Regions from separate parts of the Pseudomonas allokribbensis genome, predicted to be linked through region 1. Evidence: riboswitches for the same ligand, from Rfam matches in the RefSeq annotation. Region 1 holds a riboswitch; each other region holds the start of a gene.
The links. A riboswitch is a leader RNA that binds a small molecule or an ion and turns the genes downstream of it on or off. The one in region 1 is predicted to bind cobalamin.

Region 1 (9,589 bases):
CAGCGGCAGCGCCAGTTGTGCCGCCAGTTCCTGCAGGCCGGGTTCGTCGCGTTTCAGGTCGATACTGGCCAGGGCCTTGACCGCTTCGAGTTCGATGCGATGCGCCTGCAGGGCCTGGTCGAGCAAGGCGCGCAGCGTACTGGCCGGGCAGCCGCGCTGGCAGCCCAGGCCGACCACAAAGGTCGGCACTGCGCTGTCATCGGTCATGCGTGGTATTGACCATCGCTTTTGCGGCGGAACAACCAGGCGCTGATCAGGCCCAGAGCCAGCCAGAACGCCACGTTGGTCAACTGCGAAGCGATTTTAAATTGAGCTTCCAGTGCTTCCGGCGCGAGCATCGAGTGCACTTCCGGTTGCGGGGCGCCGATCACGTGTGGCACAGCGAGAATCGCCACGCCGAGGATCTTGAGCAACCAGTTGCCACCGAACGCGATCAACGCCAGGCCGACAGCGGTCGACGCGGCGGTGCCGATCCACCACATCTGGCGCGACGCCAGGTCTGCAGCGGCGGTGCCCGGCAGCTCAGGCGGCAGGCCCAGTGTCGGTGCGAGTACGAAAGTCGCATAACCGGCCAGACCCCAGAGCAGGCCTTGCGATGTCTTGGTCGGCGCACGCAGGGTGTACAGACCGGCCAGCATCAGGGCGAAACCCACGGCCACGACCAGATTGCCACCGGTAGTGGACACAACGCGCTGCCAGCCGTCTTCCGGCTCCCAGGCTTCGGCATCGTGGGTATGGGCGGCGGTGCCGGCGGCGTGTTCGTGAACGGCGGCAACCGGCTCGGCTTTCTCGAAGGTCTCTGCCTGAAGAATCAGCGGCGACACCCAGAAGCTTTGCAGCAACGTCAGGAGCAGGGCGGCCAGAAGGCCGGTGAAACCTGCGGTCTGCGCAATACGCTTGATCATGTCGTCGGGTCTCAGTGGCACGGGAACGCGGCGCTGTGGCGGGTATCGTGAGCGGCGTTGTGAACCGCTTCGATGTGCGAGAAACCGGCGAAATAGACCAGGCTGGCACCCAGGATCGACGCGAAGATCGCAGCGGTCAGGCGTTGGCTCAGGGTGGTGGTGCTGGAGATTTTGTCCGTGTTGCTGCCGGTGCTGCTGATGATCGACATGGCGCTTCCCTCTGGAGTGTCAGCGGGTGAACGGTGCGCATGAAAACCCCTGCGAGTCGGGCACGCAGAGGTTCGAACAGCGCCCGCCCACCGCGGGTTTGTTATGTTCAGTGACGCAAGATGCGTACTGTGTGTTGCGGGCCGGTCTCCGGGCTCACGAGGGGTGGCTGTCTGCCGACCTGCAAGCGTCACCTTCCCATGCCTGGGGGCACAGTGGATCTGACGCTTCGCTCGCTTACCGTTGCGGGGGCAGCACCGGACTGACATGGCTTTAGAGTAAAGCACATGATTCACCGGTTTCCCGTTTCACCCTTTGCAGGGCACCCGTAACAAGTTGTGTAGGAGACCATGGGCTGGGGTTTTTAGTCAATTGAATGGGTGGGGTGGGTTTGGATAGGGGGGGCATATCCGTTGCTTCGGGTGCTGCCGCTGGCGGTTTCGCTCTTACAGCGAGTCACTTTTGACAAACGCCCGGAATGCCGGCCCAGCCAAAAGTAACCAAAAGGTCTTGGCCCCGGCGTACGGCACTTCGCTTAGGCTCAGTGTTCCCTCGCTACGGTGTCCATCAGGGGGCATCGCCTCCGGTTTGCTTCGCTGCACCTCCTCTCGATGTATGCGGCTTCGCCGCACGGCGCTGCGCGCCTACCCCCTGATGAACACCTCCGCTCGGCCTGCCGAAGGGGCAAAAAATCAAAAGCCAGAGCCAGAGCAAAAGCCAGATCAAAAGCCCCTCACCACGATGAGCGTTAGCTCAAGTACCGCTTTTGATCGCAAGGTCCGTCGGTAGGCTGAGTGGAGGGATTGATCCGGGGGTGGGAGCGCAGCGACCGTTTGGCGAAGCCAAACACATCGAGAGGAGGTGCAGCGAAGCAAACCGTAGGCGATGCGCCCGGATCGATCCCGGAGCGAAGGAACCCGAGCGACAGCGAGGGCCGTACGTCAGGGCGCAGACTTTTTGGTTACTTTTGAGGCGTTTGTCAAAAGTGACCCGCCGTAAGGGCGGAACCCTAAGTGGCCATAACCGCAGCAACGGATATGCCCCCAATCCAAACATTGACCGGTCAACACACGATGCGTAGCCTTGCGCTTTCGAGGTTCTTCGGCCCACGCCGAAGCTAAGAAGGGAACGCGGTCCAAGCCGCGGCTGCCCCCGCAACTGTGAACGGTGCTGTTCGCTGCCACGCCACTGCCAACTCAATCCAGAGCCAGCGGGAAGGCGCAGCGAATACCGGGCCCAAGGCCTGAACACCGTCAGCCAGGAGACCTGCCTCGTCACAGATTCTCACTTTCAACCGGGCGGGGTGATCCGGTGGCGAACTCTCCAGGCACGCACTTGCGTTGCCGGTCTCGTCCCGTATGCCCGCCACCTTGCCAAAGGGCATCCGATGAAAACACTGGCCAAACTCCCCGTCACCATCGTCACCGGTTTCCTCGGCTCGGGTAAAACCACCTTGCTGCGGCACATGCTCGACAACGCTCAGGGCCGTCGTATCGCGGTGATCGTCAACGAGTTTGGCGAGCTGGGCATCGACGGTGAAATCCTCAAGCAGTGCACCATCGGCTGCACCGAAGAAGAAGCCACCGGCCGCGTCTACGAACTGGCCAACGGCTGCCTGTGCTGCACGGTTCAGGAAGAGTTCTTCCCGGTGATGCGCGAACTGGTGGCCCGTCGCGGCGACCTCGACCACATCCTGATCGAAACTTCGGGCCTGGCTCTGCCAAAACCGCTGGTGCAAGCCTTCCAGTGGCCGGAAATCCGTAGTGCCTGCACCGTTGACGCGGTGATCACCGTGGTCGACAGCCCGGCCGTGGCCGCCGGCACCTTCGCCGCGTTCCCGGATCAGGTTGACGCCCAGCGCAAACTCGACCCGAACCTGGACCACGAATCGCCGCTGCACGAACTGTTCGCCGACCAACTGGCCAGCGCCGACCTGGTAATCCTCAACAAGGCCGACCAGACCAGCCCTGAAGACCTCGCTCGCGTACGCCTGGAAGTCGCCGAAGAGCTGCCGCCAGCGGTGAAAATCATCGAAGCCAGCAACGGTCGCCTGCCGCTGGACGTGCTGATCGGTCTCGGTGCCGGTTCCGAAGAGCACATCGACAGCCGCCACAGCCATCACGATCACCACCACGGTGAAGGCGATGATGATCATGACGACCACGATCACGATGCTTTCGATTCGATCTCCATCGAACTGCCGCAAGCCGACGAAAGCTTGTTGCTCGATGCGCTGACGCAACTGGTGGTTCAGCATGGCATCCTGCGGGTCAAAGGCTTCGCGGCGATCCCGAACAAGCCGATGCGTCTGCTGATCCAGGGCGTGGGTACGCGTTTCGACAAGCACTTCGACCGTCAGTGGGGCGCCGATGAGGCACGTGTGACGCGTCTGGTGTTGATCGGCCAGGAACTGGACGCGGCCAAGCTCGAAGCGCAATTGCGCGCCGCGCTCAGCGTTTAAGCCATGCACCTGCTCAGGACCCAGCCCGGCGGTTTCGTGTCGGATGACAACATTGCCGACCTAGGACAAACCCCCGCCGAGCTGGTGATCCTGTGCAGCGGCGACTCCAGCCTTGCGCTGCTCGCCGAAGCCGCGCAGCAGCTGCCCGAAGATTACCCGAGCGTGCGGCTGGCCAACCCGATGCAGGTGCAGAACCATGCGTCGGTCGACCTGTACGTCGATGAAGTGCTGCGTCATGCCAAGGTCATTCTGATTTCGCTGCATGGCGGCATCGCTTATTGGCGTTATGGCGTCGAGCGGCTGGTCGAGTTGTCCGAACGCGGTGTGCAGGTGATTCTGGTGCCGGGCGATGACCGTCCCGACCCGGAACTCAGCGACTTGAGCACCGTTGTCGCCGAGGATCGTGACCGGCTCTGGCAGTTTCTTCGTCAGGGCGGCATGGGCAATGCGCTGGACTTCTTCCGCTGTCTGGCCAATCGCTGGCTGGCGCGGGATTACGTGTGGGGCGAGCCGCAAACGCTGCCGCGCACGGCGATTTACCACCCAAACAAAAACACCGCCGCACTGAGCGACTGGCAAGCCGATTGGCTGCCCGGTCAACCGGTCGCGGCGGTGTTGTTTTACCGCTCGCATTTGCAAGCGGCCAACACGGCGTTTATCGACGTGTTCTGCCAACGGTTGCAGGCTGCCGGACTCAATCCGCTGCCGATCGCCGTGGCCAGTTTGAAAGAGACCGGTTGCCTGTCGGTGGTCGAGGACTGGCTGGATGAGGTCGAGGCCTCGGTGATTCTGAACACCACCGGTTTCGCCCAGTCCAGCCCGGAAGCGCCGCATCTGCGGCCGTTCCGTCGCAACATTCCGGTGATACAGGCGATCTGCGCCCAGGACAACGAGCCAGGTTGGCGTGACAGCGAGCAGGGCCTCGGCCCTCGGGATCTGGCGATGCACATCGCATTGCCGGAGCTGGACGGTAGGATTATCAGCCGACCGATCAGCTTCAAGGATCTGGCGTGGCGCAGCGAGCGCAGTCAGTCCGATGTCGTGTGTTATCGGGCCCAACCCGAGCGCATGGATTTTGTGGCCGAACTGGCGCGGCGCTGGGTCGATCTGGCGCGGGTGCCGAACGCTGAAAAGCGTATCGCCCTGATCCTTGCCAACTACCCGACCCGTGACGGGCGCATCGGCAACGGCGTCGGCCTCGACACGCCGGCTGCCGCGCTGAATATCCTGCGGGCGTTGCAGGCCGAAGGTTATCCGCTGCCGGCCGAACTGCCGGACAGCGGCACCGAGCTGATCCAGCAATTGCTCGGCGGCGTCAGCAATGACCTCGATACGCTCGATCAGCGCCCGTGCCAGCAAAGCCTGGCGATGAACGATTACCTGACGATGTTCAATGCACTGCCCGAAGCCAATCGCGCGGCGGTGCTGGAACGTTGGGGTTCGCCGCAACACGATCCGATGTGCCGTGACGGGCGGATGATGATCGCCGGCTTGCGGTTTGGCCTGACCTTCGTCGGCATTCAACCGGCGCGGGGATATCAGGTCGACCCGAGCGCGGTGTATCACGATCCGGATCTGGTGCCGCCGCACGCGTACCTCGCGTTCTATTTCTGGCTGCGCCAGACCTACGGCGCTCACGGCGTGATCCATGTCGGCAAGCACGGCAATCTCGAATGGTTGCCCGGCAAAGGCGTGGGTCTGTCGGAGAACTGCTGGCCGGACGCGCTGCTCGGGCCACTGCCGAATGTCTATCCGTTCATCGTCAACGACCCGGGAGAGGGCGCCCAGGCCAAGCGTCGCACCCAGGCCGTGATCATCGACCATTTGATGCCGCCGCTGACCCGCGCCGAAACTTACGGCCCGTTGCGCAATCTCGAATTGCTGGCCGACGAATATTACGAAGCGCAATTGCTCGATCCGCGCCGCGCCCGTGAATTGCAGCGCGACATTCTGCAACTGGTGCGTGACACGCAGATCGATCGCGAACTGCAACTCGACGAAGCCCTCGACAGCGACGCTGACGCGGCGATCTGGCTGCCGCGTCTGGACACTTATCTGTGTGATCTGAAGGAGTCGCAGATCCGCGATGGTCTGCACATTTTCGGTGAGTCGCCGAGCGGACGGCTGCGCATCGACACCTTGCTGGCGCTGCTGCGGATTCCCCGTGGCGATGGCAAAGGTGCTCAGTCGAGCCTGTTGCGGGCATTGGCCAAGGCGTTTCAACTGGGTTTCGATCCGCTGGATTGCGTGCTTGCTGAGCCCTGGGCTGGCCCGCGTCCAAAGGAACTAATGTCGGTCAGCGATGAAGTCTGGCGTACGGCGGGGGATACCCGTGAACGCCTTGAGCTGTTCGCGGCGCAATTGATCGAGCAGTCACTGGCGGGTGATGTGGCGCAACTGGACGCTTCTGGCTGGTCAGATGTGCAGGCGATCGTCAGTGCCCTGCGCGAAGTGATCGCCCCACGTCTGGACGCCTGCGGCCCGGCCGAAATGCGCGGTCTGCTCGACGCTCTGAGCGGTCGCTTTGTCCCGGCCGGCCCAAGCGGTGCACCGAGTCGCGGTCGCCTCGATGTATTGCCCACCGGGCGCAATTTCTATTCGGTGGACGTGCGCAACCTGCCGACCACCACCGCGTGGCGGATCGGTTTCCAGTCCGCAACCCTGATTCTCGAACGACACCTGCAGGATCACGGCGACCATCTACGCCAGCTCGGTTTGTCGGTCTGGGGCACGGCGACCATGCGCACCGGCGGTGACGACATCGCCCAGGCCATGGCGCTGATGGGCGTGCGTCCGGTATGGGCGACAGGCAGTCAGCGCGTCGATGACTTTGAGATTCTGCCGCTAAGTCTGCTCGACCGGCCTCGGGTCGATGTCACGCTGCGAGTCTCCGGATTTTTCCGCGATGCGTTCGCCAATCTGATTCGTCTGTTCGATGCTGCCGTGCAAGCCGTGGCGGAGCTGGACGAACCGGACGACCTCAATCCGCTGGCCGCCAAAGTGCGTGCCGAACGTGAGGCCTTGCGGCAGTCAGGGCTGGACGAAGAGGCTGCCCGGCGTCAGGCCGGATGGCGGATTTTCGGTGCCAAACCCGGCGCTTATGGCGCGGGCGTGCAGGGCGCCATTGACGGTCGCCTGTGGCAGAGCCGCGAGGATCTGGCCGAGGTCTATCTGAACTGGGGCGCCTACGCTTACGGCGGTTCCGATGAAGGCACCGCCGCCCGCGAGCAATTCGTCCAGCGCCTGAGCCAGGTGCAGGCCGTGCTGCAAAACCAGGACAACCGCGAGCATGACTTGCTCGATTCCAACGACTACTACCAGTTCCAGGGCGGCATGCTCGCGGCCGTCGAAACCCTGCGCGGCGAAGCGGCGGCCAGTTATCACGGCGATCACAGTCAGCCGGATTTGCCGAAGATCCGCACTCTGAAAGAAGAGCTGAACCGGGTGATCCGTTCCCGGGCGGCGAATCCGAAATGGATCGACGGCGTCAAACGCCACGGCTATAAAGGCGCATTCGAACTGGCGGCAACCATCGACAACCTGTTTGCCTTCGATGCCACCACCCAACTGATCGACGATCACCAGTACGCGTTGCTGGCCGACGCCTATCTGCTGGACCCGGCGACCCGCGAGTTCGTGCGCGAGCATAATCCCCACGCGCTGCGCGACATGACCGAGCGCATGCTCGAAGCGCAGCAGCGCGGGATGTGGCAGGAGCCGGGCGCGTACCGCGAAGCGCTGGAAAACCTGTTGTTGGATATAGAAGAAGAGAGCTGAACATGACCGATACCCCACATTTTCCGCTCTCTGCGGTGGTCGGCGCCGACGATCTGAAGCTGGCGCTGTACCTGACCGCCATCGACCCGAAGATCGGCGGCGTGCTGATCGAAGGCCCACGCGGCATGGCCAAGTCGACCCTGGCCCGGGGTCTGGCGGATTTGCTGGCCAGCGGTCAGTTCGTCACCTTGCCATTGGGTGCGACTGAGGAACGGCTGGTCGGCACCCTCGATCTGGATGCGGCACTCAGCGACGGTCGCGCGCAGTTTTCTCCCGGTGTGTTGGCCAAGGCTGACGGCGGCGTACTGTATGTCGATGAAGTGAACCTGTTGCCGGATCATCTGGTGGATCTGCTGCTCGATGTGGCCGCCAGTGGCACCAACCTGATCGAGCGCGACGGCATTTCCCATCGTCATTCGGCGAAGTTCGTGCTGATCGGCACGATGAACCCGGAAGAGGGCGAATTGCGCCCGCAACTGCTCGATCGCTTTGGTCTCAACGTCGCCCTGAGCGGTCAAACGGCACCGGCCGAGCGCGGACAGATCATTCGCCGGCGACTGGATTTCGACAGCGATCCGCAGGCCTTCTGCGGGCAGTGGGAATCCGAGCAACAAGCCCTGCGTGAGCGTTGTGAAAACGCCCGCAATGCCTTGGCGAATATTCCCCTCGATGATGAAGCGTTGGCGCAGATTACCGAGCGTTGCTTTGCGGCCGGTGTCGATGGCCTGCGTGCCGATCTGGTCTGGCTGCGTGCGGCGCGGGCTCATGCGGCGTGGCGTGGCGCCGAAGGCATCGCCGAGCAGGACATCGATGCCGTGGCTGAATTTGCACTGCGTCATCGCCGCCGCGAACAGTCGCCATCCCATGCGCAGCAACCGGCGCAATCGCCGTCCGGCACCCAGACGGCGCCGAGTGAAGGGCAGGGGCAATGGGGCGAAATGCCGACGCCGGCCCTTGTCACCGGCACGCGTCGCGAAGTACCTGTCTGGCCAAAAAAGCCTTAGGCATTCGCCCCCGATCCGACGAGGGGGCGAATGCCAGACCCCGCGCCGGACACCTCGATAGCGGTCGCCAGGGCAAACGTCACGCCGCTCGCAGTGGTTCGGTGAACTGGCCGGGAACATTGCTCAATGGCCGCCCGAAAGTACGCGCGGATCTGCTGTTTCAACTACGCACCCGCACCCCTCATGAACTGTGGCTGGTGATCGTCGACGCCTCGGCCTCGACCCGTCGTCATCAAGCGTTGAGCGACGCCAAGGGTGTGCTCGCGCAATTGTTCGATGACGCTTACCGACAACGGGCGCGTCTCGCCTTGCTGACCGCCAGTGGCGCAGCGCCGAAATGGCAGGTGCAGGGTTTGAAAGCTTCCAGCGGATTGCGTGTGTGGCTCGAGGATTTGGGCGCGGGCGGTGGCACGCCATTGCTGGCGGCGCTGACTGAGGCTGAACACTGGCTGACCGTGCGTCGCAAGCGATTCCCCGCCGAGCAACAGCGTCTGTTGGTGCTCACCGATGGACGCTTGAAAGAATGGTCAGGGTTGCCGGTGCTGGCTTGTCCGGGCCTGCTGATCGATATCGAACGCGGGCCGATCCGGTTGGGCCGGGCCAGGCAGTTGGCGACTGCACTGGAAGCGGATTACCGTCATATTGACGATCTATTGACGATCTATTGACGATCTATTGACGATCTATTGTCGATCTGAGGTCTATGCTGCAACCAGCCCATCTCACAAGGAGTGAATCATGCGCGTACTGGTTGCCAATTCTCAGGACGATTTTCGCGTAAAGGCTTACGCCGGCACCAACGGCGTGCTGCTGGCGATGGACCTCGCCGAACCCCGGCGCAAAGGCCTGCTGGGGTTTGCCATCGAGAAGCAGCAGGGCGACAAACCCTGGCAATTCCTGTTCAACAGCCTGACCTTTCCCGGCAAGGCTCACACCTTCCCGCAGTTTCACGCCACACCGAGTGACATCGCGCCCCTGCAGAAATTTCGCTGGGCCGATTACGCGGTCTATCCCGGTACAACCCTGCATTACCGCGTGCACCTGGCCTACGGCACTGCCGATGCGCCGGTGCTCGGGGAGTCGCTGGAACTGAGCATTACCTCGGATGACGGACACCCGGCCAACCAGAGCGTGATCTTCAACCGCGCCGTGGCCGCCAGCCAGGCATTCCAGCGCAAGTTTCCCGATCTCGACGCACAGATCAGCGCCAACAAGAACATGCCTATCGAAGCCTG
Region 2 (9,589 bases), 1.8 Mb from region 1:
GAGTGGATGATCCGAAGCTGTAAGGCGAGGGAGGGGCGCCCGGTGGATTGCCGGGTTGGCCCGTCTCATGCAGGCAATGCTGGCACTCGTGCGCCAAAGAAACTGTCATAAAACCAGCGTGTTAACGCAAACCTTTGATTTTGCTTGGGGTCTGTCGCATTGTGCGCTCCGCTTCACGGGTATAAACTTCGCACACTTTACACAGAGGCCACTAACGGTTCCTTGGGAACTGTTCAGTCAGCATGAAACCGATTCAGCTGCCCCTAGGTGTGCGTCTGCGTGACGACGCCACCTTCATCAACTACTACCCAGGCGCCAATGCCGCTGCACTCGGCTATGTCGAGCGTCTATGCGAAGCCGACGCCGGCTGGACCGAAAGCCTCATCTATCTGTGGGGCAAGCACGGGGTAGGGCGTACGCATCTGTTGCAGGCCGCGTGCCTGCGTTTCGAACAGATGGGCGAGCCGGCGGTGTACCTGCCGCTGGCCGAGTTGATGGATCGCGGCATCGAAATCCTCGACAACCTCGAACAGTACGAACTGGTCTGTCTGGACGACTTGCAGGTGATCGCCGGCAAGGCCGACTGGGAAGAGGCGATGTTTCACCTGTTCAACCGTCTGCGCGACAGCGGTCGCCGCTTGTTGATCGCCGCTTCAACCTCGCCACGTGAATTGCCGGTAAAACTGGCGGATTTGAAATCGCGCCTGACCCTGGCGCTGATTTTCCAGATGCGTCCTCTCTCCGATGAAGACAAATTGCGTGCCCTGCAATTGCGTGCATCCCGTCGCGGTCTGCATCTGACCGATGAAGTCGGGCATTTTATTTTGACTCGCGGGACCCGCAGCATGAGCGCGCTTTTTGACCTGCTCGAGCAGCTCGATCAGGCCTCTTTGCAGGCTCAGCGCAAGCTGACCATTCCCTTCCTGAAAGAAACCCTGGGCTGGTAAAACCGGGGCTTTCAGCGGGTTTCGGCATATTTCAGGCGCCAGAAAATCCGCTTTCCTGTGCACTGCGCAGGCCGCGTCTCGATTCAAATAGGCTTAAGCGCTTAGATGTAAACGAGAAACCGAGAAGTCACAAAAAGATCGATTGAATTTGCAAATGAGGCTGATAGCGGGCATAGTCTCGGCTTCTTTACAACTATCAGCCACGGTCGTGCCCATGCTAAAGCGCTTCGCACCCCTCGTGCCTCTCGCACTCGTCACCCTGTTGTTCGGTTGCGCTGCTCATTCACCTGTTAATCAAGAGCAGCAACAGGCTAAAAATTCTGCCACCGCTCAGTCTTCCGTTATTTATCAGGAAGAGCTGGACACCGAGAAAGAACTCGCCGCTTTCAACGGCAAGAAGCCTTATCAGCTTCCGGTTCTGGCAGACAGTATTCTTGAACGCGGCATGTCCCTGATCGGTACCCGTTACCGTTTCGGCGGTACCTCTGAAGCCGGGTTCGATTGCAGCGGTTTCATCGGCTATCTGTTCCGCGAAGAAGCCGGCATGAACCTGCCGCGCTCCACCCGCGAAATGATCAACGTGGATGCTCCGCTGGTATCGCGCAGCAACCTCGAGCCGGGCGACCTGCTGTTCTTCGCCACCAATGGTCGTCGCGGTCGTGTAAGCCACGCCGGGATCTACCTGGGCGACAACCAGTTCATCCACTCCAGCAGTCGTCGCAGTGGCGGTGTCCGCATCGACAGCCTGGGTGACAGCTACTGGAGCAAGACCTTCATCGAAGCCAAGCGCGCTTTGGCGAACGCTCCAACCGTGGTTACCGCTCGCAAGTAATCTCGCCTTGGTCGCCACGCTCGTGGCGACAAGCGGTCCTTCAGGGGCAATAGACTTAAACTTTACAAGGTGAAGTTAAAGTCTTACTTGAAGTTTGCCGCGTAGCCGCTAGAATCCTGATCTATATTGATGGCAAACCGCCTGCGTCCCAACGCAGGCGGTTTTGTTTTCTGTCGAATCGGCAGTAAAAGCCGCAGCCAGATCAGGATGTTCTGCTTATGACGATGCCGGCCCGCCTCGCCCTGATGTTCTTCGCAGCGCTGCTCAGCGCTTGCGCCAGTCGCACTCCGCCGCCAGCCCCTGTGGTTCGCGCGCCGATTGTGTTCGGATCCTCCCAGGCTTTTTCTCCCGCTGCCGAAGACGTGCTGTTCCGTGCGCTCGGGCTGGTGGGCACGCCTTATCGCTGGGGCGGCAACACGCCGGACTCGGGCTTCGATTGCAGTGGCCTGATCGGTTTTGTCTACCGCGATGCGGCCGGTATCAGCCTGCCGCGTTCGACGCGCGAGTTGATCGTCATGCAGGCGCCGAATGTCGGCAAGGAGGGTTTGCAGACCGGCGACCTGATCTTCTTCGCCACCAATGGCGGCTCTCAGGTCAGCCATGCGGGGATTTACGTCGGGGAAGGGCGCTTCGTTCACGCACCGGCCACCGGCGGCACGGTGAAGCTGGACAGCCTGTCGAAAGCGTATTGGCAGAAGGCCTACCTGAGTGCCAAGCGTGTTCTGCAGCCGGAGCATCTGGCGCATAACCCGTAGTCATCCGAAGCAATAAAAAACCTGTGGGAGCACATTGGCTCCTACAGGTTTTTTTGTTTCAGGGCCGGGCTATTTAGCCGCCGAAACTCGCCACACCTTGTTCCCCACATCATCCGCCACCAGCAATCCACCTTGCTGGTCGATCACCACGCCGACCGGGCGCCCCAAAGCGTTCTCGTCCTTGTCGAGGAAGCCGGTCAGCACGTCCACTGGCGTTCCGCTCGGTTTGCCTGCGGCAAACGGGACGAAGATCACCTTGTAGCCACTGTGCGGCTTGCGATTCCACGAGCCATGCTGGCCGATGAACGCGCCCTCCTTGAATTGTGCTGGCAACGCGTTGCCCTCGGCGAACGTCAGCCCCAGTGAGGCGGTATGCGGGCCTACGGCGTAGTCGGGAGCGATGGCCTTGGCCACCATCTCTGGCTGTTGTGGTTCGACGCGGACATCGACATGCTGGCCGTAATAGCTGAATGGCCAGCCATAAAACCCGCCGTCCTTGACCGAGGTGATGTAGTCCGGCACCAGGTCGCTGCCGATCTCGTCCCGTTCGTTCACCGCTGTCCACAGCGCGCCGCTTTTGGGTTCCCAGGCCAGACCGTTGGGATTGCGAATGCCCGAGGCGAAAATCCGATGGTTGCCGGTCGCGCGGTCCACTTCCCAGATTGCCGCCCGACCTTCTTCCTGATCCAGGCCATTCTCGCCGACGTTACTGTTCGAGCCGACGGTGACGTACAGCTTGCTGCCGTCCTTGCTGGCAATGACGTTCTTGGTCCAGTGGTGGTTGAGCGGGCCACCCGGCAGATCCACGACCTTGATCGGCTGGCTCTTGATCTCGGTTGTGCCGGGTTCGTAGTGAAAGCGCAGCAAACGGTCGGTGTCGGCAACATACAGATCGTTGCCGACCAGCGTCATGCCGAACGGTGAGTTGAGGTTTTGCAGAAACACCGTGCGCGTTTCCGCCACGCCATCGTGATCGGCGTCACGCAGCAGGGTAATGCGATTCGGGCTGGGAACCCCGGCGCCCGCACGGCCCATGACTTTTTTCATCACCCAGCCGCGTATGCCTTTGCCATCGTCCGGTTTCGGCGGGGCATTGGTTTCCGCCACCAACACATCGCCATTGGGCAGCACGTAGAGCCAGCGCGGGTGATCGAGGTTTTCGGCAAACGCCGCCACCTGAGTGCCTGCCGCTGGTGTCGGTTTCGTGCCGGCCGGCCAGCCGATCGCCGGGGCGATGTTCACCGTCGGGATCAGGGTCTTGTTCGGTTCGGGCAGTTTGGGGGACGGGCCGGTGCCGTCCGAGACTTGCAGGCTGGAGGATTCACCACAGGCGGTGAGCCCTCCGGCGAGTGCGATGACGAAAACGAGCTGGGGCTTGCGCATTACTGATCTTCCCTATGAATGCATTCCTAATCATAGAGAAGTGCGCAAGCCCGATGGTTCCACCCCTCAGCCGCGAGCTTCCTTGAACAGCACGGCAATGCCGGGGTGGTAGTTGCCGGCCTCGCTGCGCAATTTGCGATAGGCGTAGGGGAAATACCAGGCGACGGCGCAGGTGTGTTCCTTTTGCAGGTCGTCGACCATGTCCTGCAGTTCTTCGGGGCTGGCGCTGTGTTGGGCTTTCTGTGGGGCGACGAACAGGCAGCCGAGCTTGAGATCGCTGGCGTAGCTGATGCGCTTGGCGTCGCTGGTGATATCGGCCAGGGCCTGGGTCAGATTCAGGCTGTTGACGCGCGGCCAGCGTTGCGTCGCCTGGATGTAGGCGCGATCTTCGGCGCCGGCCAGGAACAGGTCGGCGCGGGCATTGCGCTCGCCTTCCTCGTTCTGCTTGCGGGTGGCGGTGTCGCGCAGGGTGACCAGTTCGGCCATCCACGCGGCGGCGGACAACAGGCCGAGGTTGGCTTTTTCGTCGTGCCAGTACGGCGTGTCGTTGTCGCCGCGCACGGCGTTGTAGCGGTCGATACAGTCAAACCAGCGTTCCAGCACCGGGCGCAGGAATTCCAGCCGCGGATTGCTGATGATCATGCCTTGCATGGTGCTCTCCCTTGTTATTGTGATGTGCTCTCTGCATTCAAAAAGCATGGCTCTTTGATATCACTGCTGACAGTGTGGCACAAGATTGGCGTCAGATAATTGATCGACGGCAGTTATTCGCTTTCAGGGGGCCTCTTCATTTGACGCTCCACCCCCAACCCTCTAACCTTCGCGGCTTGTTTCAGGTGCTCTGTGACCGCTGTCGACAGAGTGAAACAGGGAAGTCGGTGAGGATGGTCTTCAAGCGAAGAACCATCACGATCCCGGCGCTGCCCCCGCAACGGTAAATGAGTAAAAGCTGCGTCCGATGCCACTGCTGCAAAGCGGGAAGGCGCGCAGCCAGGCCAAGGCCGCTCATGAGCCCGGAGACCGGCCTGATCCATCCAGCGGCATCACGGTGGGCGATGCCAGGCTTGTTGCCGTCTATTCTTGTGCCTGCCCGCCGTTATCCAGCCTCAACGGAGAGCTCCCCCATGACTGATTCCCCCGAACGCGACGAGCGCCATCTGGCGCGCATGCAGCGCAAAAAAGCCGTGATCGACGAGCGCATCGCCAATTCGCCAGACGAATGCGGCCTGGTGCTGGTGCTGACCGGCAATGGCAAAGGCAAAAGCAGCTCGGCGTTCGGCATGCTCGCCCGCGCCATGGGCCACGGCATGCAGTGCGGCGTGGTGCAGTTCATCAAGGGCCGCAACAGCACCGGGGAGGAGCTGTTCTTCCGCCGCTTCCCCGAGCAGGTACGTTTTCATGTGATGGGCGAAGGTTTCACCTGGGAAACCCAGGATCGCCAGCGCGACATCGCCGCTGCCGAAGCTGCATGGGAAGTGTCCCGCGAACTGCTGCGTGATCCGTCGATCGGTCTGGTGGTGCTCGATGAGCTGAACATCGCTCTCAAGCACGGTTACCTCGATCTGGATCAGGTGCTCAGCGATCTGCAGGCCCGTCCGCCGATGCAGCATGTGATCGTCACCGGCCGCGCTGCCAAGCCGGAAATGATCGAGATGGGCGACACCGTCACCGAAATGGGCATGATCAAACACGCCTTCCAGGCCGGTATCAAAGCGCAGAAAGGCGTCGAACTTTGAATCAACCACGTCACTGCCCGGCGGTATTGATCGCCGCGCCGGCCTCCGGCCAGGGCAAGACCACTGTCACCGCCGCGCTGGCCCGTCTGCACCGCAATCAGGGGCGCAAGGTTCGCGTATTCAAATGCGGCCCGGATTTTCTCGACCCGATGATCCTCGAGCGCGCCAGCGGTGCGCCGGTCTATCAACTGGACATGTGGATGGTCGGCGAGCAGGAAAGTCGACGTCTGTTGTGGGAAGCCGCCGCTGAAGCCGATCTGATCCTGATCGAAGGCGTGATGGGCTTGTTCGACGGCACACCGTCGAGCGCCGACCTGGCGCGGCATTTCGGCGTGCCGGTACTCGGCGTGATCGATGGCACGGCCATGGCCCAGACCTTCGGCGCCTTGGCGCTGGGTCTGGCGCGCTACCAGCCGGACCTGCCGTTCGCCGGCGTGCTGGCCAACCGCGTCGGCACCGTGCGCCATGCGCAGTTGCTCGAAGGCAGCCTCACTGAAGGTCTGCGCTGGTACGGCGCGTTGTCCCGGGAAACCGGGATAGAACTGCCAAGTCGCCATCTCGGTCTGGTGCAGGCCAGCGAACTCAATGACCTCGATGTGCGCCTCGACGCCGCCGCCGAAGCGCTGGCCAGCACTTGCGAGGTAGCGCTGCCACCGGCCGTCGAATTCGCCGCGCCTGAAATCGTCAAGACCGAAAGACTGCTCGAAGGCGTGCGGATTGCCGTCGCCCGTGACGAGGCGTTTGCCTTCACCTATGGCGCCAGTCTCGATCTGTTGCGGGCGATGGGCGCGGAGCTGAGTTTCTTCTCGCCGATCCGCGATACGCAATTGCCCGAGGCCGACAGCTTGTACCTGCCCGGCGGTTATCCGGAATTGCATCACGTTGCCTTGTCGCAGAACGCCTCCATGCTCGACGCGATCCGCGCGCATCACGCCGCCGGCAAACCGCTGCTAGCCGAGTGCGGCGGCATGCTGTATTTGCTCGATTCGTTGACCGATGTCGAAGGCACCCGCGCCGGACTGGTCGGTTTGCTCAATGGCGATGCGGTGATGCAAAAACGTCTGGCGGCGCTGGCTCTGCAATCGGTCGAACTGCCGGAAGGCTTGCTGCGCGGTCACACCTATCACCATTCCCTGACCACCACCGAACTGACACCCATTGCCCGTGGCCACAGCCCCAATGGCGGGCGCGGTGCCGAAGCGGTGTATCGGGAAGGGCGGATGACCGCCTCGTACGTGCACTTTTACTTCCCGTCGAATCCGTCGGCGATTGCCGCACTGTTGGTGCCATGACCGACAACGCATTCACTGAAGCCGAGCGCGAAGCGGTCTATCGCGCCATCGCCGAACGCCGCGACATGCGCCACTTCAGCGGCGGCACGGTCGAGCCTGAATTGCTGCGCCGATTGCTTGAAGCCGCACATCAGGCACCGAGCGTCGGTCTGATGCAGCCATGGCGCTTCATCCGTATCAGCGACCGCGCGCTGCGTGGCCAGATCCAGAACCTTGTTGAAGAAGAACGCGTACGCACCGCCGAGGCCCTCGGCGAGCGCAGTGACGAGTTCATGAAGCTCAAGGTCGAAGGCATCAACGACTGTGCGGAAGTGCTGGTCGCAGCCTTGATGGACGATCGCGAGCGACACATTTTTGGCCGCCGCACGCTGCCGGAAATGGACATGGCCTCATTGTCCTGCGCGATCCAGAACCTGTGGCTGGCGGCGCGCGCCGAAGGCCTGGGCATGGGCTGGGTGTCGCTGTTCGAACCGCAGGCGCTGGCCGATCTGCTGAAACTGCCGGCCGGGGCCAAGCCGCTGGCGGTTCTGTGTCTGGGACCGGTCAAGGAATTCTATCCGGCGCCGATGCTGGTACTCGAAGGGTGGGCGCAGGCGCGTCCGCTCAATGAGCTGCTGTATGAAAATTTCTGGGGAGTGAGTCAATGAGTATGGCGTTGTTGAGTGTCGCCGCGGTCGCGCTGGATGCGCTGCTGGGTGAACCGAAACGCTGGCATCCGCTGGTGGCGTTCGGCAATTTCGCCGGGCGCATCGAGCAACGTTTCAATAGCGGTGGTCGCGGCTGGCGCAGCCATGGCGTCACCGCGTGGGTGATCGCGGTGCTGCCGCTGACCCTGCTGGCCACGGCATTGTCCTGGGCGCCGTATGTGGGCTGGGTGGTCGAGATTCTCGCGCTGTATTGCGCCCTCGGCATGCGCAGTCTCGGCGAGCACGTCGAGCCGGTGGCCAAGGCCCTGCGCAGCGATGATCTGGAAGAAGCGCGCAAACGCGTGGGTTATCTGGTCAGCCGTCAGACCAGTGAACTGGACAGCACCGCTGTCGCCCGCGCCGCCACTGAATCGGTACTGGAGAACGGCAGCGATGCCGTGTTCGCCGCACTGTTCTGGTTTGTCGTGGCCGGTGCGCCGGGCGTGGTGCTCTATCGTCTGAGCAATACGCTCGACGCGATGTGGGGCTATCGCAACGAACGCTTCGAGCGTTTCGGCTGGGCGGCGGCGAAGATCGACGACGTCCTCAACTACATTCCTGCGCGGCTGGTGGCGTTGACCTACGCGCTGCTGGGCAAGACCCGACTGGCGCTGAAATGCTGGCGCACCCAGGCGCCGAAATGGGACAGCCCGAACGCAGGCCCGGTGATGGCTGCCGGTGCGGGTGCGCTGGGCGTCGAGTTGGGCGGGCCGGCGATCTATCACGGCGAGCTGCACGAGCGTCCGCAACTGGGCGAAGGCACGCCAGCCGACGCCGATTCCATCGATCGCGGCTGGCAATTGGTCCAGCGCGGGGTATGGTTATGGCTGCTGATTCTCTGCGTGGGGGCTGAATTCTATGCTTGAGCACGGTGGCCGGCTGCGCAGGGCGGCGCTCGAATACGGCATCGCTGAAGAAGACTGGCTCGACTTGTCCACTGGCCTCGCGCCATGGCCGTTTCCGGTTCCGGACATTCCGCTGCGGGCGTGGGCGCGCTTGCCGGAAACCGATGACGGCCTGGAGCAGGCGGCGTGCGACTACTACGGTGCCGCGCAAGTGTTGCCGGTGGCCGGTTCGCAGATGGCCATTCAGTTGCTGCCGCGTTTGCGCCGGGCCGGCAAGGTCGGCGTGTTGTCGCCGTGTTATGCCGAGCATGCCGAAGCCTGGCGGCGCAGTGGTTACATCGTGCGCGAAGTGCTGGAGCAGGAAGTCGATTTCTTCCTCGACAGCCTCGATGTGTTGGTGGTGGTCAACCCGAACAACCCCACCGGCCTGAGCCTGACCCCGGCGCGCTTGCTCGACTGGCATGCGCGGCTGGCCCAGCGCGGTGGCTGGCTGGTGGTCGACGAAGCGTTCATGGACAACACGCCGCAGTTGAGCCTGGCTCCGCATGCGCATCAGGTCGGACTGATCGTGTTGCGTTCGTTCGGCAAGTTTTTCGGCCTGGCCGGTGTGCGGCTGGGGTTCGTGCTGGCCGAGCGCAAGTTGCTCCGGTTGCTGGCCGAGCAGGTCGGACCCTGGGCCGTCAGCGGGCCGACCCGCGTGTTGGGTCAAACCTGCCTGCAAGACACCGAAGGTCATACCCGCCAGCGGATCCGCAGTGACGAGGTCAGTGAACGGCTGGCTGCGCTGCTCGAACGCTACGGCTTCAAACCTCAGGGTGGTTGCGCGCTGTTTCAGTGGTTGATCACCGAACACGCCGCCGCGCTGCACGAGTTCATGGCCCGCCGGGGCATTCTCCTGCGCCTCTTCGCGCACAACAGCAGTCTGCGTTTCGGCCTGCCCGCCAACGCCGCCGATGAAGCGCGTCTTGAGCAAGCTCTGCAAGCCTTCGCCCTGGACCGCTCTATGGAAAACCAACCAGCATGACCACATTAATGGTGCAGGGCACCACCTCCGACGCCGGCAAAAGCACGCTGGTGACGGCACTGTGCCGCTGGGCAACCCGTCAGGGCGTT
Region 3 (9,589 bases), 740 kb from region 1:
ACCACAATTGCGGTAGCTATCAGCCAAAACCAGCGAAGCACAGAGCAGGGCGCCCACCAGCAAACACAGCCTTCTCATGAGCGCTCCTTGATCAACAGATCCTCGACCACTTCACCGCCCACCAGGTGCACTTCGACCAGCCGTTGCGCATCCGCGTGGCTGCGCACGCCATACCAGCAGGCTTCCGGGTACACCGTCATGACCGGCCCCAGGTTGCACGGGAACTGACAGTGCGTGCGGGTCAGCAAAACCCCGCCCGGTGTCTCGATGCGGTCATGCGCCAGCAAGTGTCGACGCAGGGTTTTCCATATCTGCAAGGCGCCGCGCTGGGTGCAGCGCGGGCCGGTGCAGAGGAACACGTGGCGGGCATGGGCGGGAACGTGCGACCAGTCCGGGTGCGTGTCGACGCCGTCGATGGTTTTGATTTCAGCCATCAGAAACGGTACGTGTAGCGGGCTTCGGAGGTGAACGGCCGTCCGAGGTTGTCGACGTTGTTCGAGCGGCTGGTGACGTAATCGCGGTCGAACAGGTTTTCCACCAGCAGGCTCAGTCGGTGCTGGTGCGCGCCGTCCAGGTAGCGATAAGCGTCGGCGTCCACCACGGAGTAATGGCCGTACTCGACCTGTTTCGAGCTGATCACATCGCGGATATAGCGGATCGCACCGCCGGCGCCCCACATCCGGTCAACCGACTCGTAACCGATGCGCGAGCGGGCGAAGAAGCTCGGCACATCGTTCAGCGTCACCCCGGCGCGCGATTCGGTGAGGTTGCGAGTCATGTCCGCTTGCAGGCTCCATTGCTCGTTGAGCGCCAGTTTCGCGTCCGCCTCGAAACCGCGCATCTGGATCCGCCCCTGGCCGTTGACCCATTGGATGTCGTCGAGGGTGATCAGGTCGTCGATCTTGCGTTTGAACAGGGTGACGCTGGCGCTGAATTCGCGATCGAGCAGCAGGCCTTTGTAGTCGAGACCCAGTTCGGCGTTACGGCTTTTCTCCGGTTTCAGGTTGCGGTTGCCCAACTCGTCGCCCGGTTCGTTGACGAACAACTGCTCGGCGTTCGGCAGTTTGTAGGCAGTGCCGTACTGGCCGCGCAGTGCCCAGTGTTCATTGAGGTCATACAGCGAAGTAAGCATGCCGACCGTGGCGCTGTCGCCGCCGCTCATGGCTTCGTGACGAATACCGATGCTCGGATGCCAGTCGGGCAGGGCGTCGATCTGCGGGCGCAGTTGAGTATAGAGCGCGTGGGCTTCAGCCTTGTCATTGTCGATGATCAGCACATCGTCCTGGCCTTTGAACCACTGGTTGTCCGTCCCGAACACCAGCACATGGCCGCCGGGCAATTCGGCTTTGCCTTCGGCCTGCACGCCCCAGTCGGTGAAGCCCCAGTAGTCGTTGTGATTGATGGTTCTGGTGCCGCCATTGGCGGTGTTGTTGATGCGCGTGTAGCGGGTATCCCAGTCGTTGATGTGGCCTTTGACGAAGTAGCTCAGGCGCTCGTTGATGTTCTGTTCGAAGGTCGCCGTGGCGATCTGCTGGACGCGGTCGTTGGTGGTCTTGTGGTTGTCGACCGGGCGGGCGAAGTCGAGGTTGGCGTCGGCGTATTGGTAGAACAATTCCATCCGCGCATCGTCGCCAAAGGACTGAATCGCCTTGCCGCCGAAGGTGGTGACTTCGTAGGCGCGCTTCTTGTTGCTGTCGTTCTTGATGTCGCGATTGCGAAACGGCTGATAGCCATCCGAAACGTTATGACTGACGTAGGCCAGCAAGCCCAGATCGCCGAAACCGTTGGTGAAGATGTTCTCGACCCGCGCATCCTCGGTGGTGCCACCGAAGGTATCCACGCCCATGTTCACTTCGCCGGAGGCTTTGCGGCTTTGCGGGCTGCGGGTGACGATATTGATCACGCCGGACACGGCCTGAGTGCCGAACAGCAGGCTCTGCCCGCCCTTGAGCACTTCGATGCGTTCGATGGCGTTGGCCGGCAGGGTGTCCAGGTACAGGCCGCCGTACAGGCGATTGTTCAGACGCACGCCGTCGAGCAGGATCAGCGTGTCATCGTTGCGCCCGCCCAGCAGGGAATAGGTGCCGTAGTCGAACGGGCCGTTTTTCGGCGCGACGTACAGGCCGGGAATGAACATCTGCATCACGCGGGTGACATCGGCGCTGGGGCCGGCACGTTCGATCTGCTCGCGGGTGACGATCTCGACCTTGCTGCCGAACTGCGCCATGTCGGCCACGGTCGTGGACTCCACGGACGGTGCGGAAACGATTTGCTGAGTGAGTTCGAGCGGCGCGTCGTCCGCCAGCAACAGGGGGCTGAACAGACAGCCAAGCAACAGGGATGGAGCCGGAGTGTTGAAAGGTCGAATCATTGTCTTCTCGAAAGGATCTTCGCAGAAGAGCATGCAGGAGAAGGCATCGCGCACACGCCGACACCGGCCCATGCCCGCCCACCGCAGGAGTTTGCCAAACAGAATTTCAGGCCGGTCTCCGGGCTCGCGCGTATGGACGCTTTCACCTTCCCATGGCCGTCTGGCCACAGTGGTGTGTCGAAAGCATCACGCGCCTACCGTTGCGGGGGCAGCACCGGACTTGTTCGAAAAGAACGTACCGGTTTCCCGTTTCACCCCATGCACGGCGGCATGGGACACCTGAAACAGGGCGGCATCTGAACATTCGGATGACCGCTCGTCAACTTTCCGGGTCAAGCCTCGTGCGTGTTCTGCTGAACGAAGCGCTCGATCAACCACCGCGCCGCCGGGCCCGGTGGCACATCGGTACGGTAGATCGCATCGAAGGTGTATTGCCCGCTGGCGTACTCCGACAAATCCAGCTGTACCAGTCGGCCGCTGTCCAGATCCTCCTGAATCATCGGCTTCGGCATATTCCCCCAGCCGATGCCCTCGCGCAGCAACATGTGTTTGGCACCCAGGTCCGCCAGGCGCCAGGTGCGGTTGCTCAGCACGGCGAACTCCCTGTCTTTGGTCAGGCGTGAGCGATCGGACAGCACCAGTTGCGTATGCTCACGTCCGGCACCGGGAACGTTGGCTTCGCCCGAAGCCAGCGGATGATTTGGCGCTGCCACCGGAATCAGCTCGACGCTGCCGATGCCGATTCTTTCGATGCCGTTGATGCCGTCGTTCATGGGCCCGCTGACGCCGACCACCGCGCCGCGATTGATCACCCGTTCAGTCACGGCGCCGAGTGCTTCCATGTGCAGGTGCAAGGCGACGGTGGGGAATTCTTCCCGAAAGGATTTCAGCGCATCCACCACGCGCTCGGCGGGCAGCATGACGTCGAGCACCACATGCACTTCGGCTTCAAGTCCCTGAAGGAGGCCTTTGACTTTGGCCCTCAAGCCATGCACGCCGTTGGCGATGGTCCGGGCTTCGGCCAGCACGGTGCGGCCGGCGTCGGTCAGTTGCGGTTTGCGGGTGGTTTCACGATCAAACAGGGTGACGCCCAATTGCATCTCAAGGTTGGCGATCGAGTAGCTGATCACCGACGTCGCCCGGTGAAGCTTGCGCGCAGCGGCCGCAAAACTGCCGACTTCGACGACGGTCAGGAATACGCGCAGTTGATCGAGTGTCGGTGTGCCTGGATCGGAGATCATGCCTGTGTCCTTGAGTCGCCATGGGCGCGTTACCGTGGAATATGCAGCTTACCTATTTTATCGAACGTAATGATCTAAATTAGTCGGCTATTCAGATGAGCTGCCGAGGCGCAACATTTCTTCATCCGGACGGTTCAAGTCGAACCGGACCCCATTGAAGGAAATACTCCCATGGCTACTTCTGCAAACATCGCTCAAACACAGGCTTCTGAACAGAACGCTTCCGACACCAAACAAGCTTCGGCTGCCTTGATCGGCCGCGTATTGCTCAGCGTGATTTTCATTCTCTCCGGTTTTTCCAAACTCGCCGCGCCGGCGATGATGATCGGTTACATCGGCTCGGTGGGCCTGCCGCTTCCACAAGTGGCACTGGCAGTGGCGATCATCGTTGAAGTCGGTGGTGGCCTGGCGCTGATCGCCGGATACCGCACCCGCACCGTCGCCGCTGTGCTGGCTGCGTTCAGCGTGTTCACCGCACTGGCCTTCCACAGTGCACTGGCTGACCAGAACCAATTCATCCACTTCTTCAAGAACATCGCCATGGCCGGTGGCCTGTTGCAGGTCGTGGCTTTCGGCGCCGGCCGCTTCAGCCTCGACGCTCGCCGCGGTTGATGCCCGAGCGCGGTGAAGGACAGGTTCCTTCACCGCGTTTCAGCATTTTTTGTTGGCCGTACCCCGCGACAGAACCGAGTAATCATCATGACCGTTCAGCAGCAACTTTCTGGCTATACCCGTGAGACCCATACCCTCCGAGCAATCCGTTATCGCACCAGCGGCAGTGGGCATGGCGCGATCGTGCGACTGATGAGCCCTTCGGATCTGGGGCATCTGATCAAGCCGTTCGTGTTTCTCGATCTGTTTGAAGGCGAGGCTTCGTTCATTCACGGCATGCCGATGCACCCGCACTCGGGGATTGCCACCGTCACGGTGATTACCGAGGGCAACTTGCGATTCGAGGACGCCGAATCGGGCAAGGGCATGATTGATTACGGCGGCGTGGAGTGGATGCGGGCGGGCGGCGGTGTCTGGCACGGCAAGGAAATGTCGGTGGGTACTTCGGAGCGGGTTCAGGGCTTTCAACTGTGGGTGGCGCTGCCTCCAGAGCTGGAAAACGCCAGTGTCGACAGCCAATACCTTGAGTCCGGCGCGATGCCTGAAGTGGGGCCGGCGCGGGTGATTCTCGGCTTGCACCAAGGTGTCCAGAGCCCGGTTAGAGCGCCTGCGGGAATGAATTACTTGTTGGTCACGCTGGGTGCCGGGGAATCCTGGACGTACACCCCACCCGAAGGTCACGAGTCGTTATGGCTGAGTGTCAGCCGTGGATTGCTGGCGGCGCCGGATCTGGTCAGCGCGGGTGAAATGGCGGTCTTCGAACCTGGCAACGGCGCCGTGACGCTAAAGGCCATGCGCGAAGGCACGGTGTTCGTGATCGGCTCGGCGCAACCACATCCCTATGACCTGGCGCTGGGAAACTACTCCGTGCACACCAACCCGCAAGCCTTGCGAGAGGGTGAGGCGAAGATTGCGGAAATCGGTGGGCGGTTGCGTGAGTATCTCAAACAGTCGGACGGGTCGGCTGCCGTGCCGGTGTTCAAGTAAGCCGGGTCTGGCCTGGGAGTTCACTCAGGCCATGTATCCCTCGACACCATCCCACAACAGTTTCAGCGCCGTGACTACCAGCAAGCCATAACAGGCGCGGTACATCTGGCGCTGATCCAGTCTGGCGTGCAGCCGCCAGCCCAGCCAGACCCCGCTGGGTACGGCGAGCAGGCTGACGAACATCAGCGTCAGGACGTTGCCGCTGGGTTTGGCCAGCAGCAGCCAGGGTACGGCTTTAAGCAGATTGCCGACCGTGAAAAACAGGCTGGTCGTTCCGGCATACATCTGTTTGCTCAGGCCCAGCGGCAACAGATAGATTGCCAGCGGCGGCCCGCCGGAGTGCGCGACCATGGTCGTGATGCCCGATGTAAGGCCGGCGGCCAGCGCTTTGGGCGATGAGCGCGGCTTCACGCGGACTTCTCCACCCGCCTTGAACCACAAACCGACAAACAGCAGGGTGACCACCGCCATTACGATGGCGATCGCTCGGTGATCCAGCACCCGAAAAAGCAGATAACCCAGGCCGATGCCGACGACCAGTCCTGGTACCAGCAGGCGCAGATCCGGTTTTGACCAGGTTGAAGGCTTCCAGTAGCGCAGACTGAACAAGTCCATGGCGACAAACAGCGGCGCCAACAGCCCGCCAGCCGTGATCGGGTCCATCACCAACGACAGCAACGGAATCCCGACAATCGCAAAACCACCGCCGAACGCCCCCTTCATGAAGCAGATCAGGAACACGCCGGCGAAGGTGACGAGGAGGGTGGTGAGGGTCAGTTCCAAGGTTTTCGCTCACTTCATGAGGGCGGGAAATGGCCATAATTTCGCTCATGATCTGCGCGGTTAACAGTTACAGTTTTGAGGTTATTCCGTGGGCCAGTTGCCGGGCGGATCGAATGCCGGCCTTCGGCGGGATGTAGCAAATGGGGAAGACACATGGGGCTTGAAGACATCCTGACCGAAGGCCTGTCCGTGGTGTTCTGCGGGATCAATCCCGGCTTGCTGGCGGCGGAGCAGGGGCATCACTTCGCCGGGCGAAGCAATCGCTTCTGGCGCACGCTGCACCTGGCCGGGTTCACGCCCCACGAGGTGAGCCCGGAAAACGATCGCTCGATCCTGCAATTTCACTGCGGGTTGACTGCGGTGGTCGAGCGGGCGACGGCCCGGGCGGATCAGTTATCGGCGGACGAATTCACCGCCGCCGCTGCGAATTTCGAACGCAAGATCGCCCGGTATTCGCCGCGCTTCGTGGCGTTTCTCGGCAAGGCTGCCTATGCCGGGTTGTCCGGGAAAAAGTCGATTGAATGGGGGCTGCAAAACACCCCGTTTGGCGGCGCGGCAGTGTGGGTTCTGCCGAATCCCAGCGGCCGCAATCTGGCGTTCAACCAGGAACAACTGGTGACGGCGTATCGACAGCTTTACCTGGCATCGAGCGAAACCACATAAGCACGAAACATGTCGGCCATCGCCTCCGCACGCGCGGTGATTTCGTCGTCAGTACGCGGGCTGAGTGAGAAATCCTTCCCCACCGAACTGAGTGTGGCCAGGATCAGATCGCAGGCCAGTGTACGAGTGGATTCGCTCGCCTCGGGCAGCAATTCAACCATGAACGCCTCAAAGGTTCGCTTGCCCGCCGCCCGCACTTCATGGGCCTCCGGTGCATCGCGATAGAGCGGCGCCGCATCGCTCAACGCACCGCGCATCTGCGCCTCTTCACACTCCGAACGAATGAACGCATGCACCAGCGTGCGCAGGCGATCCAGTGGCGGCGCCTCCCGATTTTGCAGAATCCGCTGCAGCATCTCCGTGGTCTGCAACCACTCATCACTCTGCAACCGAAACAGAATCGCCGCCTTGTTCGGGAAGTACTGATACAGCGAGCCCACGCTCACGCCAGCCTTCTCCGCAACCCGCGCCGTGGTGAATCGGGCCGCACCTTCCTTGGCCAAAACCTGAATAGCCGCCTGCAGAATCGCCGAAACCAACTCGGCGGAGCGGGCCTGCTGCGGCTGTTTGCGAGAGGAAATACGGGCAGTCTGGCGGTCGGTCATGGTCGGCTCAGGCGTGAAGAGGGAATGCGAATAGCGAATCGGGCCATTCGCTCGCATCATTTAAACGCGACGAATCATTCGCATTTTAGCCCTCAACTGACGGAAAACCACCATGACAACCTTGACCACTGAACCCCTGGCAACCCTGATCGAGCGCCTCTACACCCAGGCTAGCGCCGCCACCAGTCCGCTCCTGAACACCGTCTCCAACGAAGAACGCGAGCGCCTGATGCACAGCAAAACCGAGTACCGCGAACTCTACGGCATGCTCAAAGACCTGTGGCTGCCTGTCTCCCGCGACACCGGCAAACTGCTGTACATGCTGGCCCGTAGCACCCAGGCCAAAGCCATTGTTGAGTTCGGCACCTCGTTCGGCCTGTCGACCCTGCACCTGGCAGCGGCGCTGCGGGACAACGGCGGCGGTGTGCTGATCGGCAGCGAATTCGAACCGTCGAAAATCGAACTGGCGCGGCATCACTTCGTTGAGGGTGGCGTCAGTGATCTGATTGAAGTCCGCGAAGGTGATGCACTTGTGACCTTGGCGAGTGACCTGCCGGCGACGGTCGATCTGTTGCTGCTCGACGGCGCCAAGGCGTTGTATGGCGACGTGTTGAATCTGGTTGAAAAACACCTGCGCCCCGGCGCACTGGTGGTGGCCGACAACACCAATTACTGCCCGGAATACCTGGCCCATGTGCGCTCGCCGGAGAACGGTTACCTCAGCGTGCCGTTTGCCGATGACATTGAAGTGTCGATGCGGTTGGGCTGAGCGGTGGCATCCGAAATGCCGCGAGGGTGGGTGTTGCTTCAGAAGCGGACCTTCGAGGCATTTTCCGGTTTGATCTTTCATGCGTGCGACAGGATTCGTCTATCGTCATGAAGACCAACACATGGCCAGGATCAGGGAGCTGATCATGAATCGTCAGGACGACCTCAACATCATCTGGAAGCGGATATTCTGGATTTTCATAGCCCTGTTGTTGCTGGCGATTGCCGTCACTTACAGTCTGCCCGACTACAAAGTGCCCTTTATCGTTTGTATCGCCGGGAATATCGGGGGCTACGTAGGGTTTCACAGACGACTGTCGATACTGACCGATCCGGAAATCGAAAACCTCGCCAAGTCATGGTTCGCTTTGATACTGCCTTCATTCATCGGCGGGATACTGGCGGGGCTGTTGTATCTCCTGTTCCTTTCCGGCGTTATCAGGGGCGATCTGTTTCCGGTGATCGTTCCGGACGACGATCCGAAATGTTTGAAGCAAATCTTCAACGATATTTTTTGCCAACATGCGGAAGGGTACGCGGCCTACGCCAAGTTGCTGTTCTGGTCATTCGTGGCGGGCTTCAATCAAGACTACGTCGTTGACCTGATTGAAAACATAAAAGGCACCGACAAAAAGACTGACCAAGGCTGAAGGGTACTGTTGCCCGGCTTAGTGCTGCTTTTTTGAAATGACATCGTTCATGTACTGATTCAAATCGCGAAAATCGCTGACGCTCCAGGCGTGCGGCGGGATCTTTACACCATTCTCGCGCAAGGTTTTTGGAATCAGGTCGCCGTTCGGGCGAAGGATGATCGAGGACACGATCACGCCCGGGTAATCATTCAGCCGCTTCTTGAAGGCAGGTGTTGTCAGATCAGGTGTCGGAGGATTGCTTTTATGGGCCAATGGCCCGGTTCCCTTGATATCGGGTCCGTGGCACACGGCGCATCTCTGTGAGTAGAGATTCTTTCCGTTGAGGTTGTCCGCAAAGGAAGGGCCTGTTTGAGTGAGTAGCAAAATGGCCAGTAAAGAGAAGACTGATGTTTTCATTTTTATAGGTCGATATTGATGGGTTTTGACGATGAAACGCATCGTGCGCTTCTGAACATAATTTGAGTGACGGATAGCTACCCGCCGCTGTAATGAATGAGCAGGGCGATAAAAACCACAAAAGGTGTGTACAGCACCAAACCGCCGACGGCGAGTGCCCAGCCCCAGGCAAAACCGCTTTCACCCTTGAAACGGCCGCCACTCAGCAGGCGCAGCACGAAAACGCCAACCTTGTAAGCCAATACGTTGAACAGGAAGTCCACGATGAAATCCATTTTTGGTCCAGTGCCTCCCTGGGTGCTCATATTTTTACAATCTCTCTCACAGACCAATTCGTCATTGCTGTCATAGCAGATAACTCCCGCTTTTGGTCCACTTCGGGCGGTGCCGACCGGCAGTGTTGGGTTGTTTTCTTCTGTCTCGCGGCGGGCAGAAGATGGCCGATAGCAGTCCACACTCATTAGCCCTTTGCAGGCATTTAGTCACCCGACTTGCCAGCGCAATGCCACG

Region 2: it holds a riboswitch for cobalamin, as region 1 does, so the genes downstream of both, cobO (cob(I)yrinic acid a,c-diamide adenosyltransferase) here and cobW (cobalamin biosynthesis protein CobW) in region 1, are expected to answer to the same signal.
Region 3: it holds a riboswitch for cobalamin, as region 1 does, so the genes downstream of both, IF199_RS13380 (TonB-dependent receptor plug domain-containing protein) here and cobW (cobalamin biosynthesis protein CobW) in region 1, are expected to answer to the same signal.

Annotation. Positions count from the first base shown of each region.
Region 1 covers NZ_CP062252.1:3,675,614-3,685,202, reverse strand. Annotated here, with positions in the region: gene IF199_RS16730 (cobalamin biosynthesis protein) at 1-207, opposite strand, end outside; gene IF199_RS16725 (CbtA family protein) at 204-905, opposite strand; gene IF199_RS16720 (CbtB domain-containing protein) at 917-1,114, opposite strand; cobalamin riboswitch at 1,237-1,457, opposite strand; cobalamin riboswitch at 2,190-2,400, shown strand; gene cobW (cobalamin biosynthesis protein CobW) at 2,500-3,573, shown strand; gene cobN (cobaltochelatase subunit CobN) at 3,577-7,350, shown strand; gene IF199_RS16705 (magnesium chelatase ATPase subunit I) at 7,353-8,354, shown strand; gene IF199_RS16700 (vWA domain-containing protein) at 8,279-9,022, shown strand; gene IF199_RS16695 (phospholipase D-like domain-containing protein) at 9,093-9,589, shown strand, end outside.
Region 2 covers NZ_CP062252.1:1,851,127-1,860,715, forward strand. Annotated here, with positions in the region: gene IF199_RS08515 (AI-2E family transporter) at 1-23, shown strand, start outside; gene hda (DnaA regulatory inactivator Hda) at 243-947, shown strand; gene IF199_RS08525 (C40 family peptidase) at 1,162-1,779, shown strand; gene IF199_RS08530 (C40 family peptidase) at 1,998-2,534, shown strand; gene IF199_RS08535 (PQQ-dependent sugar dehydrogenase) at 2,604-3,917, opposite strand; gene IF199_RS08540 (hypothetical protein) at 3,984-4,568, opposite strand; cobalamin riboswitch at 4,735-4,960, shown strand; gene cobO (cob(I)yrinic acid a,c-diamide adenosyltransferase) at 5,042-5,653, shown strand; gene IF199_RS08550 (cobyrinic acid a,c-diamide synthase CobB) at 5,650-6,945, shown strand; gene bluB (5,6-dimethylbenzimidazole synthase) at 6,942-7,592, shown strand; gene cbiB (adenosylcobinamide-phosphate synthase CbiB) at 7,589-8,497, shown strand; gene cobD (threonine-phosphate decarboxylase CobD) at 8,490-9,500, shown strand; gene IF199_RS08570 (cobyric acid synthase) at 9,497-9,589, shown strand, end outside.
Region 3 covers NZ_CP062252.1:2,932,097-2,941,685, forward strand. Annotated here, with positions in the region: gene IF199_RS13370 (ABC transporter substrate-binding protein) at 1-78, opposite strand, end outside; gene IF199_RS13375 ((2Fe-2S) ferredoxin domain-containing protein) at 75-434, opposite strand; gene IF199_RS13380 (TonB-dependent receptor plug domain-containing protein) at 434-2,371, opposite strand; cobalamin riboswitch at 2,464-2,669, opposite strand; gene IF199_RS13385 (LysR family transcriptional regulator) at 2,704-3,612, opposite strand; gene IF199_RS13390 (DoxX family protein) at 3,784-4,224, shown strand; gene IF199_RS13395 (pirin family protein) at 4,312-5,211, shown strand; gene IF199_RS13400 (sulfite exporter TauE/SafE family protein) at 5,236-5,994, opposite strand; gene mug (G/U mismatch-specific DNA glycosylase) at 6,148-6,657, shown strand; gene IF199_RS13410 (TetR/AcrR family transcriptional regulator) at 6,630-7,262, opposite strand; gene IF199_RS13415 (O-methyltransferase) at 7,375-8,031, shown strand; gene IF199_RS13420 (hypothetical protein) at 8,177-8,680, shown strand; gene IF199_RS13425 (c-type cytochrome) at 8,699-9,079, opposite strand; gene IF199_RS13430 (hypothetical protein) at 9,157-9,342, opposite strand.